2 regions of the Lactobacillus acidophilus genome follow, and region 2 is predicted to be linked to the other one. Evidence: predicted binding sites of a transcription regulator. Region 2 holds the regulator's gene; the other holds the start of a gene.

Region 1 (7,612 bases), 490 kb from region 2:
CTAGCAAGTGTGGGCAATCCTGATTTCTTTTGCTCCAAGTTTTTTCCTCTTCTCATAAATCGCTTTCATTGTTTTAAATGATACCGATTACAGAAAGAGCTTTCAATACAGTTTTATATGTTAACGGTAACTTAATTACATTTTTTCTTTACTTTTTATAAAAATTTGATGTCTAATCTACCCTATTATAAAAATTTGATGTCTAATCTACCCTATTTTTAATTCTTAATAGTAAAATATTCTCATAGACATGGAGGTATGTGTATTATGCTTTCACTTTTATTAACCATCTTCCTAATTTGGTTATTTTTCAAATTAGGAATTGGCCTAATTAAAATTTTAGGTTTTCTAATTTTGGTTGGTTTAATTTTTGTATTTTGTGCCTATTTATTAATCCCCTTCTTAGCACTATTTGCCGTTGGAGGATTAATATGGGCTGCGATTAAATAATTTAGGAAAAATAAAAGAGGCGTTACGCCTCTTTTTTATATACGTTTTAAATTTTCTACAATCAACTTAGCCAATATCTCATAACCTAAATCTCCAAAATGTAAGCCATCATTTTTTATTCCTTGGGAAATCTTTTTTATATCTCCTGCTTCTAGCATTGCCTGACACAGATCAGCATATTCGAAATGATATTCTTCAGCTATATTTTGAATAGTTTCACTATACTTTTTAATTAAACCATTATTACGCACATGCTGCTTTTCTTCATCAACAGCAGGTGGTGAAATGAGTAAAACATGTGGTGGATAATACTTACAAATCACTGCTGAACAAATAAATTCCATATTTTGTTTAAATTGATTTAACGGAACTTGCTTATGCGTCGCTAAATCATTAGTTCCAAGCAAAATCATCAAATTATCACATTGTTTTACACTCAAAACTAATTCATTTAATCTTGCTAAAAAAGCACCTGAATTAATACCAGATACCGCAGTATTCTCAATTTCTAGCTTAGGTAATACCTGTTTTAAGTTCCAATTGATGTGTGGCTCATTTTTGCCTTCTTTACGTGCAATTATGCTATCACCCGTAAGTAATAATCTCATTTTTGTTCTGCCTTTTTCTTATCGCTCTTCTTTGATGATTTAATACCTAACACATCTAAGAAGAAAGTAAAGATTGGTACACCAACAATCAAGCCCCAAGTACCCCAGAAATGTTCTGCCACAAGTAATACTAAAAAAGTATAAAAAATAGGTAATTCCGTTTTGCTAGCCATAAACTTTGGGTTTAATACATAGGCTTCAACAGCGTGAATAATCATAATCATAATGAAAATATAAATCACATATCGAATTCCGCCCACTGAATAACCAATAATGCTAAGTGGAATCAATGAAATAATTACACCAGCAACTGGTACCAAACTTAAGAGAAAGACCATTAAGCCTAGTGCAACAATTTGTGGCATTTTCATTATGACCAAGCCAATTACCGTCAAAGCAGTATTACAAAGTGCAATAAAGAACTGAGCTTCAAGCACTACACCAAAAGTATTAGTAAACTTTTTATCAAAATAACGAATATCTTCGAAAAGCCATTTTAAATAACCACTCTTTACGAATAAACTAGAAAATTCCTTCATCTTGTTTAGTTCAATCGTATAAAAGAAGCTCAAAATCAAAGACATAAATGTAGCAATAGTAAGCGTCCCTATATTAGTAGCAGTATGAAACGCAAACGTCATAGCATGTTTAGCCTGCGTCACGAGTTCACCTTTACTAATGTAACGCGTTATATATGATACTAGTCGTGAAGACTCATTTTTTTCATAAAAGGCCATAACGGACTTCACCATTTTACTGATCTGCACTATCAGCATTGGCAAATAAACCGTTATAACGAAATACAATAATGCCAAAATTATCAAATATGTAACTACAACTATAACTCCTGTCGGCATTTTAGGGATATAACGCTGAACTAAATGGATTAAGTGCACAATCACATAAGTGAAAATAAACGTCAACAAAATTGTATTCATCATCGCTCGCATCTCATACAAACAAGCTACGATCAATAAAAATACAACAAATCTGCGTAATAGCACATTATTTTTAAATTTTTGCCATGCTGTACTCATAATAAAACCTCGTTTTCCTATGTCTTAAATTGTAACATGATCGCTTTCTCCATTTTTTAAATCTATACTATATTTCACTTAAAAAAATTTATAATTTTTTAGCCCTATTCTAATAGGATTTGTATTTTACAAATCAAAACTATCCACCATATTTTTATCCATAGGTACAAGATATTGTGGTACAATTAGTAATGCATCATACATAATGTGTTTTGTGAAACAATAATAAATTTTAGGAGTGAAAATCGTGTCATCTACTAGAATCGAACTAGATCAAGACTTTATTGATCAAGTGAAACATGAAATTAAACCTCATTGGGGTGAACTAGGCTGGGTAACTTACAAAAGAACTTATGCTCGTTGGTTACCAGAAAAGAATCGTTCAGAAAATTGGGATGAAACAGTCAAGCGTGTAATTGAAGGTAACGTCAACCTTGACCCACGTCTTCAAGGCACTCCCTCTGAAGAAGTCATCAATGAATTAACTAATGAGGCTAAGCAACTTTTTCGTTTAACATACGGTTTGTCTGCTACACCTTCCGGTCGTAATCTTTGGATTTCGGGAACTGATTATCAAAAGCGTACCGGTGATTCTTTAAATAATTGCTGGTTTATTGCTATTCGTCCTCAAGAATATGGTGACAGTCACATTGTCCCTACTTACATTGATAAAAGAGAAAAAGCCGTTTCCATGCCCTTCTCCTTCTTATTTGATCAATTGATGAAAGGCGGCGGCGTAGGCTTTTCAGTTGTTAACAGCAACATCAAGCAAATTCCTAAAGTCGATAACAAGATTGATTTAACTGTCGTTATCAATAAGAGCAGTAAATCACACGATGCTTCAATCAAAGTTGGTGCTGTTGATAAAGATGAATGGGAAAAGCAAAATCCCGATCACGATGACATAATTTACTACAGATTACCTGATACCCGTGAAGGTTGGGTTCTTGCCAATGCCCGTTTAATTGATATGCACTTTAACAATACTAATCCTGACCAAAAGACCAAACTGGTTTTGGATATTAGCGATATTCGTCCATATGGTGCTAAAATTCACGGCTTCGGTGGTACTGCTTCAGGTCCAATGCCTTTAGTTGAAATGTTCATTGATATTAATAACGTTATCAATGCTCGTGTGGGCAAGAATTTAACCGCTGTAGACGCAACAGATATTTGCAATTTAATTGGTAAAACGGTTGTAGCTGGCAACGTACGTCGTTCAGCTGAACTTGCTCTTGGTTCTAATGACGATCAAGATTTCATCAAGATGAAGCAAGACAAAGAAAAGCTTTATCACCACCGTTGGGCTTCTAACAACAGTGTAGCCATTAATTCTAAATTCAATAATTACGGTCCAATTGCTGATGGAATCTTACATAATGGTGAACCTGGTATTGTTAACCTTGATTTATCACGCAATTATGGTCGAATCGTTGATGGCTACCAACCTGGGATTGACGACGACGTTGAAGGTACAAATCCTTGTGGTGAAATTTCTTTAGCTAATGGTGAACCATGTAATTTGTTTGAAGTTTTCCCATATACAGCTGAAAAACAAGGATGGAACTTAAAAGAAGCTTTCACTTTAGCTACTCGTTTTGCTAAGAGAGTTACCTTCAGCCATTATGACTGGGAAGTTTCACGCAAGATTATTCAAAAGAATCGCAGAATTGGTGTTTCTATGTCTGGTATTCAAGATTGGCTGTTAAATGATTTGGGTCACAGAGTAGTCACAGGTTTTGAAGATGCTGTTGATGAACAAAGTGGTGAAAAAATTAAAAAGCCAATCTATGATCCAAAAGGAATTGAAATGGTTGACAGTTTATATAAAGCTGTTATCACAGCAGACAAGGCCTACAGTGAAGAATTAGGCGTTAATCCATCAATTAAACACACTACAGTTAAACCATCTGGTACAGTAGCTAAATTAGCTGGTGTATCAGAAGGGATGCATTTCCACTATGCTGGTTACTTAATTCAAAGAATTCGTTTCCAAGCTAGCGATCCATTACTTCCTGCTTTGAAAGAATGTGGCTATCACACCGAACCAGATATTTACACTAAGAACACTATTTGTGTTGAATTTCCATTACGCGCAGCTCATGCAGATAGTAAAAACTTTGCTTCAGCTGGAACTGTCTCAATCGAAGAACAGTTTGCGACACAAGCATTCTTACAAACATACTGGTCCGATAATGCTGTTAGCTGCACCATTACTTTCCAATCGGATGAAAATGATGAAATCGCACCATTGCTTCGCCAATACAGACACACCATTAAATCTACCTCTCTTCTTCCTTATTATGGTGGTTCACTGAAGCAGGCTCCCAAAGAGCCAATTAACAAGAAAACTTATGAAGAAAGAGCTGCTTTAATCACAGATGATGTTGAAGAAGTATTTACTAAGCAAAATGATGATCAAAAGGGATTAGAACTTGTAGGACAAACTGATTGTGAAGGCGGGGCCTGCCCAATCAAATAATTTACATGGAGGAAAAAATGAAGAACAAGCATAAATTTAATTTATTATTTTCAATCGTTGCCTTTTTGGCTTTATTTTTAACGGGAAGTTCAAATAGTAATTCATCTGCTACAAAAAATACTGCTAAAAATCAAATTACAGTCAACTATACTTTGAAACAAGGTAAAAAGACTGTAGATACCAAATCTGTTAAAATTCCTAAGAAAAAAGCTAAGGTAATTACAGGTCTGAAAAAAGCATGGAAAGTACAAGAAACTAAAGGCTTTATTACCTCAATCGATGGTAAGAAGCAAAATCCTAAGAAGAAGATTTATTGGACTTATACAATTAACGGTAAATGGGCAAATAAAGGTGCCGATCAACAAGCCGTTGCTAACAAAGACAAAGTTAAATTCACGTTAGACAAGGTGAAGTAATTTATGGTTACTGAGCGACTACAAATCAGACAAATCGCATTAATGGCCATGCTTACAGCAATGTGTGTGGTTTTACGAATTTTTAAAATTATTCCTATCCCCAATGTACAACCAGTAACTGATATTTTAATGATTGTTACACTTAATTTAGGTATTGGTTCAGGTATTACTTTAGCTACATTAACAATGCTAATTTCGAATATTTATTTAGGATTCGGTATTTGGACTATTCCTCAAATTTTAGCATACACAGGTTGTGTATTAACTGTGGCTTTCTTTGCTAAATTTACACCATTGAAAAATTACTTTTTGTTACAAGTAGCTTTAGCTACATTTTTAGGTTGGGAATACGGTTTTTTAGTAGACCTTGGTATGACTATTTTTGGCGGTTTATCTGCTTTCATCGCTTATCTTATTTCTAGTTTTGCTTTTGATACCTATCATGCCATTGGTAATTTTGCTTTTTACTTTGTTTTATATAAACCTGTAACTAAGGCACTTGAAGCATATCAACGGAGGATAATTTAATGACGATTAAAATTTATACCAAAGTTGGTGATAAAGGTTTAACTAAGCAAGTCACTGGCAAAATGGTACCTAAGTATGATTTACAAATTGAAGCATTAGGCAATATAGATGAATTACAATCATATCTGGGTGTAGTTTTAGCTAATTTATCTAATAATTGCCAGAAACTACGTAATGAATTAGAAAATGTACAACGTAACTTATACCAATTACAAGCGGATATTGTAGTAAAAAATCATCATGAAATTAATGAAAGTAATGTAGTACAACTAGAAAATCGTATTAATGAATTAACACCCAAAATACCGTATATTCCTGAATTTATCTTGCCGGGTGGCAAAGTTACAGGCACCAATTTACAGTATGCCAGAACAGTTGCAAGACGCGCTGAACGCTCCTTGGTCAAGTTGAGTCTCAATGAACAAAAATTAGCTGATTGTGATTTGGAATATATGAATCGCTTATCCGATTATCTTTTTATATTGGGACGTTATGCCAATGTACTTGATGGTTATACTGAAAAAAAAAGTAAAGTTAGGGATAAAAACCGTATTAATGGCTAAAAAAATACTGTTGCCAGATTAGGCAGCAGTATTTTTGTTTGATTTACTTTCTTTTTTAAGGATATCTTTTTTAATTTCCATAAATTTTGGAGCATCTAAAATCTTTAATTTTGGAAAACTCTTAAGGAATCTTCTGTGGTTCCAACTTAAACGATGTGGATTTAATTCATCGAAATGTTGAATAACTGAATGATGCCAATCACCCACTTTAAGTTTCCCTTTTTCAGGCATACGACTTTCTACTTTTGCTCTAACGCGTTCAATAAATTCATTGATATGCACATCCCACATCTTCGTAGTAGTATGGAATCTTTCTACACTGATTACAGTTAAAATCGTATCTAGTCCCATTACAACAGTAATTCCAACTGCCAACCAGCCATGCGTATCTCTTTCTTCAGCTTCAATAATTTTTAAAATAAATGGTTGTACAAATTTGACTAATAGAACTACACCAAATCCCCAAAAAAGAGAAATAGCTGGAGCAACTCGCCCTTGAATATTCCCCTTTAAATTTGAATAATCCCACAATCTCATATGAAATATTTTTTCGAGAAGCCAACTAGCTATATATTCAAAAACTGTTGCAACAACAATCCCCACAAGAAATAGCAGAAATATATTATTTTGTACTTTATAAGTACATATAAGAATTGTCGTTACAGCAAAACCGTAAACAGGACAATATGGTCCGAATAAAAATCCACGATAATCAAAATGGTGATCTTTTATTGAACAATAGATTGTTTCCCAAAGCCAGCCAATAAAAGAATATGTAAAAAATAAAACAATAATTTCTGAAATAGAATATGGCATTTTTAATCTCTTTCATGCTACAAACTTATATTTACATAATACGTGAAAGAGAGAATTTTGGCTATCAAAAACACAGATTTTATGCCTAAATATATATTATTTTCTGGATTTTTTATAAAAAAATATAGCTGAGATACTCAAAAAAATAGTTCCTACTATACTGAAAAATAATTCTATATTATCTTCTCCCGTTTTAGGTAAGTTACTTTTATTTGCGGAATGCTTTTTTGAATGAGCCTTTTTAGTATTAGGAATACTCTCATTTATAGTTTCTTTAACTTCTTTATCATCAATATTATGCTCAAAAGTATCATCTAATGACGGTGTTTTACTTGAAACGACCATGTCATGTTTTGTTGACTTGGCATTAGCTAAAGCAGTAGATTGAGCTAATTCAAATTGACTTTTTTCATCATTATTTTGATCAGTTTTTTCTTGCTTTTTATCAATAATTAATTTAGCTAAATTAGAAAAAATTTAGAAATTTTTTTCTCTCTTTGTTTCTTATTCGTAGATGTCTGATTAAATTTTCCATCAATGTTAACGATATCATTTACTTGTACTTTTGCACTAGTAACATTTTGATTTTCATTATCTTCAATTACACGGACTATATTAAGTACAGAACTAACTTCACTTGCACTAGTAATATATGTAATAACAATATCTTTACCTACCAACTTCAGCTTTAATCCTTTATTAAATTCAATAT
Region 2 (7,612 bases):
AGTCCAGATGGGTTGCACACTAATGCGATTTTTACCTTTAAAAACATGTTGGATGCCATTCTTAAACAAGTAGATCCAACTAATATCTTAGTTGCTTTTGATGCGGGCAAAGTTACTTTCAGAACTGCCATGTATAAAGACTACAAGGGCGGCAGACAGAAGACACCTAGTGAATTGCTTGAACAAATGCCTGTTATTCGTGAAATGTTAACGGATTTAGGGATTACAAGCTATGAACTGAAGAATTATGAAGCCGACGATATTATTGGTACTTTATCAAAAATGGGTGAAGATGCTGGCTACGAAGTTACAGTAGTTACCGGTGACCGTGACTTAACTCAACTTGCTTCAGACAAGACTACAGTTTTGATCACTAAAAATGGTGTGGGTGACACCGAAGCCTACACGCCTGAACACATGAAGGAAGTTAACGGCATAACTCCAACCGAATTCATTGATATGAAGGCTTTGATGGGTGATAACTCCGATAATTATCCTGGTGTTGAAGGCATTGGCCCTAAGACAGCTTCTAATTTGATTCAAAAGTATGGTTCAGTAGAGAATCTTTATGACCACATTGACGATTTGAAGAAGTCTAAGCGTAAAGAACGTTTAATTCGTGATAAGGATAAGGCATTTTTAGCTAAAAAACTTGCCGCTATTGACCGTGAATCACCAGTTACGGTTACTCTTGAAGACACGATTAAAAAAGATCCAAATTATGAAAAATTGCGTGATCTTTATGAAAGATTAGGCTTTAGAAAATTTTTAGCTGAATTGAATCTAGAGACTGCTGGTGAAGATTCTGGTGATACCGAGAATTACGATTACGTTGAGCTGACTGAGGATAATGTTGCTGAATTAGACGACTTGAAAGAAAATGAGATAAGTTTTTATCTTGAAATGCTTGGCGATAATTATCATTTAGCACCATTTGAAGGTTTTAGCTTGAAGGTGGGCGATAAAGTTTATGTCTCAAAAGATATTGCTTTATTACAAGAAAAGCCACTTAAAGATATCCTTGAAAATAGGAAAATTCAAAAGGATGTCTTTGACCTAAAGCGGATGACTGTTGGTTTACATCGACTAGACGTTATTGTTGAAGGACTCAACTATGATATGCTTCTTGCTTCATATTTGGTCAATAATGAAAAGAACTCTAATGACTTAGGTGAAATTGCCCACCTTTATGATGAATATTCAATCAAGACGGACCTTGAAGTATATGGTAAAGGTAAGAAACAAGCAATCCCAGAAGATAAAGAATTCTTCAAGCACTTAGCCGCTAAAGTATGTGTAATTGAAAAACTTAAACCAGAGTTACTTAAACAACTCAAAGAACATGAACAAGATGATTTGTTTGAAACCATTGAGATTCCAACTGCTCGTGTTTTGGCTAAAATGGAAATTAATGGTATCAAGGTGGAAGCAAGTACATTAATTGAATTGCAAAATGAATTTGCCGTTAAATTAAAGGAACTTGAAGACAAAATTTATAAACAAGCTGGCGAAGAATTCAATTTAAATTCTCCTAAGCAATTAGGTCATATTTTATTTGAAAAATTGAATTTACCAGTATTGAAAAAGACAAAGACAGGTTACTCAACTTCCGTTGAAGTCCTTGATCAATTAAAAACACAGAGTCCAATCGTGAGCGAGATTTTGGATTATCGTCAAATTGCCAAAATTCAATCTACTTATGTTAAGGGATTACTTGATGTAATTCAACGAGATGGTCGTGTTCACACCCGTTATCTGCAAACTTTAACAGCTACTGGACGTTTATCTAGTGTTGATCCTAACTTGCAGAATATCCCTACTCGTACAGAAGAGGGTAAGCAAATTAGAAAGGCTTTTGTACCTAGTGAACCTGATGGCTATATCTTTTCTTGCGACTATTCACAAGTTGAACTTCGTGTTTTAGCCCATGTTTCAGGTGATCAAAACATGCAAGAAGCCTTCAAGACTGGCTATGACATTCACGCTCATACCGCAATGAGGATTTTCCATTTGGACTCACCAGATGAAGTAACGCCACTTATGCGTCGTCACGCTAAGGCCGTTAACTTCGGTATCGTTTACGGAATTTCAGATTATGGTTTGTCAAAGAATTTAGGCATTTCTAGAAAGCGTGCCAAAGAATTTATTGATAATTACTTTGAACAATATCCTCAAATCAAGGACTATATGGATAAGGCAGTCCAAGAAGCACGTGAAAAGGGCTATGCCGAAACTATTATGCATAGACGTAGATATTTGCCAGATATCCATGCTAAAAAATTCACTGTCCGTTCATTTGCGGAAAGAACAGCAATTAATTCACCAATTCAAGGGTCTGCGGCCGATATTATTAAGATTGCGATGATTAATATGCAAAAGAAACTTGATGAATTGCATCTTAAAACTAAAATGGTAATTCAGGTTCACGACGAATTAATTTTTGATGTTCCAAAAGATGAACTTGAAACAATTAAGAAGATTGTTCCAGAAATAATGCAATCAGCAGTTAAATTGGATGTTCCTTTAATTGCCGATTCAGGTTGGGGACACAATTGGTATGATGCAAAGTAGGTGATAAAATGCCCGAGATGCCTGAAGTTGAGACAGTTCGTAGAACATTATTGCCTTTAATTAAAGGCAAGACGATTGAAAAGGTAGTTTTATGGTATCCAACGATTGTGGCTACAGATCATGATGAATTTTTGAAGGAATTACCTGGTAAAAAAATCATTGGAATTGATCGTTACGCCAAATATTTGCTTATTCGATTAAGCGATAATTTGACGATTGTATCGCATTTGCGCATGGAGGGGAAATATCATCTAACTACTGAAGATGCGCCAAAAGATAAGCATGATCATGTAGAGTTTGTTTTTACAGATAAGACTGCATTGCGGTATAATGACGTTCGTAAATTTGGGCGAATGCAGTTAATCATTACTGGCACTGAACGTCAAGTGACAGGGATAAAGAAATTAGGGCCCGAACCTAATACGTCTGAGTTTAGTCAACAATATTTAATCGATAATCTAAAAAAGAAACATAAAAATATCAAAAACGTTTTACTCGATCAAACTACGGTGGCAGGATTAGGTAATATTTATGTCGATGAAACTTTATGGCAAAGTAAAATTCATCCATTAAGTATTGCTAATAAGATTCCTGCTAAAAAAGTAGCTGGTTTATGGGAAAACATTAATCAAACAATTGCGCTAGCAATCGAAAAACGGGGGACAACTGTCCATAGTTATCTAGATGCTAATGGAGAAGTTGGTGGTTATCAAGAAATGCTACAAGTGTATGGGCATGTAGGCGAAGAGTGTCCACGTTGTGGCAATATTTTTGAAAAGATTAAAGTGTCGGGAAGAGGAACAACATTTTGTCCTCATTGTCAGGTGATTTATAAATGACATATGTTTTAGCATTAACTGGCGGAATTGCTACAGGAAAGAGTACCGCTGATCAATTTTTTAAGAATAAAAATATTCCAGTTGTTGATTGTGACCAAATTGCTCATGATTTAATGAAACCTAAAAATGCTTCATGGCAAGCAATTAAAGATAATTTTGGTACAGAATATTTAAATAGTGATCAAACAATTAATCGTAAAAAGCTGGGACAATTAGTTTTTAGTGACCCAACCGCATTAAATAAACTAAATCAGTTGACTCATCCGTTAATTTTCGATAAAACAATACAAAAGATTAAAATGTACCAAGATAAAGACATTGTTATTCTTGATGCACCGGTTTACTTTGAGTCTAATTTAGATAAAAAGAAAATTGCGAACGGAGTTTTGGTAATTACTTTGCCAGAAGCTACTCAAATTAATCGATTAAAGCAAAGAAATAATTTAACTGATGAAGAAGCAAAAATGAGAATCAAAAGTCAGATGCCACTTAATAAAAAAGCGCAAATGGCTGATTTCGTGATTGCAAATACTGGTACAATAGAAGAACTAGAAAATAAACTAGAACAATTATTAATTAAAATCAAAGAAGAGGGATAGCTATGGAATGTCCAAATTGTCATCAAAATGCCTCCCGCGTTATTGATTCACGTCCTAGTGATGAAAACCGTGCAATCAGACGACGCAGAGAGTGTGAAAATTGTGGTTTTCGTTTTACTACTTTTGAAAGAATTGAAACAGCACCATTATTAGTAGTTAAAAATGATGGAACGCGTGAACCATTTAGTCGTAAAAAGATTCTTCATGGTGTTATGGCTGCAGGCCAAAAGCGACCTATTAGTAGTGAACAATTTGAACATCTTGTTGACCAAGTTGAGAATAAGGTAAGAAAACAAGGTGTTAGTGAAATTTCATCTAAAAAGATCGGTCAATATGTTATGGATGATTTGGCAGATTTAGATGATGTAGCATACATTCGTTTTGCCTCGATTTATCGTGAATTTAAAGACATGTCTAGCTTCATGAAGACAATGGAAGATATGATGGCTAAAAAGGAAAAGGGTAATTAATTATGTTTGAGACTTCTGATCCCAAGCATCTTTACTATGTAGCCAATCAAATTACTCTTTTTCCAGAAGATGAAAAAATATTAATCAAGTTATATCAACCATTAGTTGGGGCTGTCGCAGTATCTTTATATCATACTTTAGTCAATGATTATGATCCGTATGGCATGATTTCAGAAGCTAAAGGAATTTATTCACTGCAAGAACAATTAGATTGTAGTTTGAAGCAAATGTTTAATTCATTGCACAAACTTGAAGCTGTGGGATTAGTTCAAACATATTTATCTGATAATGTCTTTAATAATATTTTGGTTTTTAAATTATTGAAGATACCTAGCTCAGATAATTTCTTTTCTACTCCTTTGCTGGCTAGTTTACTCAAAGAAAAAGTAGGGGTTACTACTTTTCATAATTTGAGTCATAATTTTGCTCAAGAAACTAAGTTGAAAGAAAGAGCGATCAAAAATGCGCGGGATGTGTCTGCTACATTTTTTGATGTTTTTCGTTTACCTGGAGATGAAGCAATTACTCCGTCCAATGATGTAATGCAAGCAGCACAAGAGAATCAATCGTATGAGGTAAAAGAAGCCAAGGTTAATGATCGTGACTCTATTGATTGGGATGTAATCAAAGATCAATATGAAATTTATCAGATTCCTGCAAGTGAAGTCGATGCAAAGAAAAATCAAATTCGTGGTCTGATGCAGACATATGGCTTAACCGAAAAAGAATTTGTAGATGAGAGTTTACCTTGTCTTCATGGCTCATATACATTAAATATGCGTGATATTAGCAATACCATAGCTGAAAACTATAAGCGCATGAGCACCAGAGAAAATGTTCAAAAACAATTGAGTCAAGGACAAGAAAAGGCACTGGCTGCTATTAAAGGTATGGACGATGGTGATCGAAAGCTCTTAAAAGAAGCTAATGAGAATTCACCTGCTGAATTTTTGTATAAGCTTAAAACGCAAAAAGGCGGTATTACCAGTGCAAACGAAAAGCAAATTATTAATAATTTACATACACAATATGGATTGCCAGAAGATTTGATTAATATTTTGACTTATACCTGTTTGACATATGATACGGTGATTAGTTCAAATCTTGCTTATAAAATTGCTAATGATTGGCTGCAACATGGTGTCGCCACAGCAACTCAAGCTTTACAATATGTGAAAAAGCGACGTGACAGTTTTGGCAAAAAACAGCGTGTGACACGTAATTTTCAGCCTAAACGGGTGGAAAAAGGTACCGATTGGAGCAAGAAAAAAGCTAAGAAAGATGCTGGGATGTCCACTGAACAATTGAAAAATTTATTTAAGGACTTAAATAATAAAAAGTAGGTGAAAATTGTGGAACCAATTGGAAACGTGATTAAAAAAATTGTAAAAGAGCGTAATTTGGGCAGTAAAGAAGATATCTTAAATCAAGTTTTGCAAGATCCTGATATTAATGCCTTTCTTCAAGCCAATAAAGCCAAGATTGATCAAAAAATGATTAAGAACAGTATGTCTGGATTATACGAATTTTATTCGCAAAAACGTAATCCTAGCAAGGTAATGGCAGGGTATGCTCCACAATTATTTTTAAACGGTAAAGTAATTGATGTTCGTTATGCACCTACACAAGCTAAAGTGGCACAAGATAGAAAAAGAGCAGCTAAAAAACGTCTTCATTTAATAGATTTACCTGGGAGATTGCATGATGTTGAGTTAAGTAAGATAGATATTACGGACGATCGTAATCAGGTCTTAACTTTAATTTATGATTTTTTAAATAAGTATAGTAAAGATTCACATCAACAAGGATTATATTTGTCCGGGGATTTTGGCGTTGGAAAAACCTATATTTTAGCAGGACTGGCTAATTATGTTGTGACAAATATGGAGAAAGACGTTGTCTTTTTACATGTACCGACTTTTATTGCAGGACTAGCTAGTCATTTTGGGGATAATAGTTTGCAAGATGAAATTCGTCGTTTGTCGGAATGTGATCTATTAATTTTAGATGATATCGGTGCAGAAACACTTAGCCAATGGTCACGTGATGATGTTTTAGGCGTAATTTTACAGGCGCGCATGGACAATGTGTTACCAACATTTTTCTCATCCAACTTGGATATGGAAGCTCTTGAGTCGCATTTTGAAGAAACAAGGAATGCGACAGATCCTGTAAAAGCTAGAAGATTAATGCAACGTATACGTTTTCTAGCTAAGGAAGTTGTAGTTTCTGGTCCTGATCGGAGAAATTCTTTGCGATAATTTTGAAAAAAGTCTTGCATCCCAAACTTTGATGCGTATAATTGAAATTAATTAAGCGAACATGATGTTTTTCAACTCAGAGAGAGGGGCCTAGTTCTGGAAGCTTCTCATTAGAAAAACACCCCAATCGTTTATCCCAAAATTGAAAAGAGATAGGTTGGATACCTTTATTAATCCATGTTAAGAGGTTAGATAAACGCTAACCTGAATTTTGGGTGGAACCACGCAATTAACGTCCCAGTGCATTGTCGCACTGGGATTTTTTTTGGAGGTAATTTTATGAGTTTTTCAGTTACTTTGCCAGATGGCTCAAAGAAAGAATTCGACAAGGCTGTTTCAGTTAAAGAAGTAGCTTCATCAATCGCTACTTCTCTTGGAAAGGCTGCTGTTGGTGCTAAGGTAAATGGTCAAGTTAAGCCACTTGATTACGAAATTGATAGTGATGTTGAAATTGCTATCATTACTGATAAGGATGAAGAAGGATTAGATATCTTAAGAGCAACTGCAGCTTTTGCATTTGAAGCTGTTGCTAAGAAGAAGTACCCAGAACTTCGTTTAGGTCAACACGTAGCTGATGAAGGTGGCTTCTATGTTGATACTGACAAGAAGGACCAAATTAAGGTTACTGAATTGCCAGAACTTGAAAAGGCAATGGAAAAGCTTATTAAGAGTGGTCAACCTATTGAACATGTTGTAATGGACAAGTCAGAACTTGAAGAAATGTTCAAGGATGATCCATTCAAGAGCGATCTTTTAAAGAAGATTGACTCTGACAAGGTTGATGCTTACAAATTAGGTGACTTTGTGGACTTTGGCTTTGATGCATTATTACCAAACACTGGTAAAATTAAGCACTTTAAGCTTTTATCAGT

What was found. The regulator NrdR, encoded in region 2, represses ribonucleotide reductase genes. The targets are predictions, from matches to a motif close to ACACNATATATNGTGT.
Region 1: a site for NrdR is predicted at 2,260-2,275, ahead of nrdJ (ribonucleoside-triphosphate reductase, adenosylcobalamin-dependent). Genes of this name have one in related genera too.

Annotation. Positions count from the first base shown of each region.
Region 1 is NZ_CP139575.1:1,762,580-1,770,191, forward strand. Features, by position in the region: gene SO785_RS08480 (SLC45 family MFS transporter) at 1-38, opposite strand, end outside; gene SO785_RS08485 (hypothetical protein) at 268-450, shown strand; gene SO785_RS08490 (SGNH/GDSL hydrolase family protein) at 486-1,058, opposite strand; gene SO785_RS08495 (AI-2E family transporter) at 1,055-2,095, opposite strand; gene nrdJ (ribonucleoside-triphosphate reductase, adenosylcobalamin-dependent) at 2,343-4,577, shown strand; gene SO785_RS08505 (DUF4430 domain-containing protein) at 4,595-4,993, shown strand; gene SO785_RS08510 (ECF transporter S component) at 4,997-5,521, shown strand; gene SO785_RS08515 (cob(I)yrinic acid a,c-diamide adenosyltransferase) at 5,521-6,084, shown strand; gene SO785_RS08520 (putative ABC transporter permease) at 6,103-6,900, opposite strand; gene SO785_RS08525 (LPXTG cell wall anchor domain-containing protein) at 6,997-7,245, opposite strand; gene SO785_RS08530 (collagen binding domain-containing protein) at 7,362-7,612, opposite strand, start outside.
Region 2 is NZ_CP139575.1:275,019-282,630, forward strand. Features, by position in the region: gene polA (DNA polymerase I) at 1-2,571, shown strand, start outside; gene mutM (bifunctional DNA-formamidopyrimidine glycosylase/DNA-(apurinic or apyrimidinic site) lyase) at 2,580-3,410, shown strand; gene coaE (dephospho-CoA kinase) at 3,407-4,009, shown strand; gene nrdR (transcriptional regulator NrdR) at 4,012-4,479, shown strand; gene SO785_RS01220 (replication initiation and membrane attachment family protein) at 4,482-5,822, shown strand; gene dnaI (primosomal protein DnaI) at 5,832-6,740, shown strand; gene thrS (threonine--tRNA ligase) at 7,020-7,612, shown strand, end outside.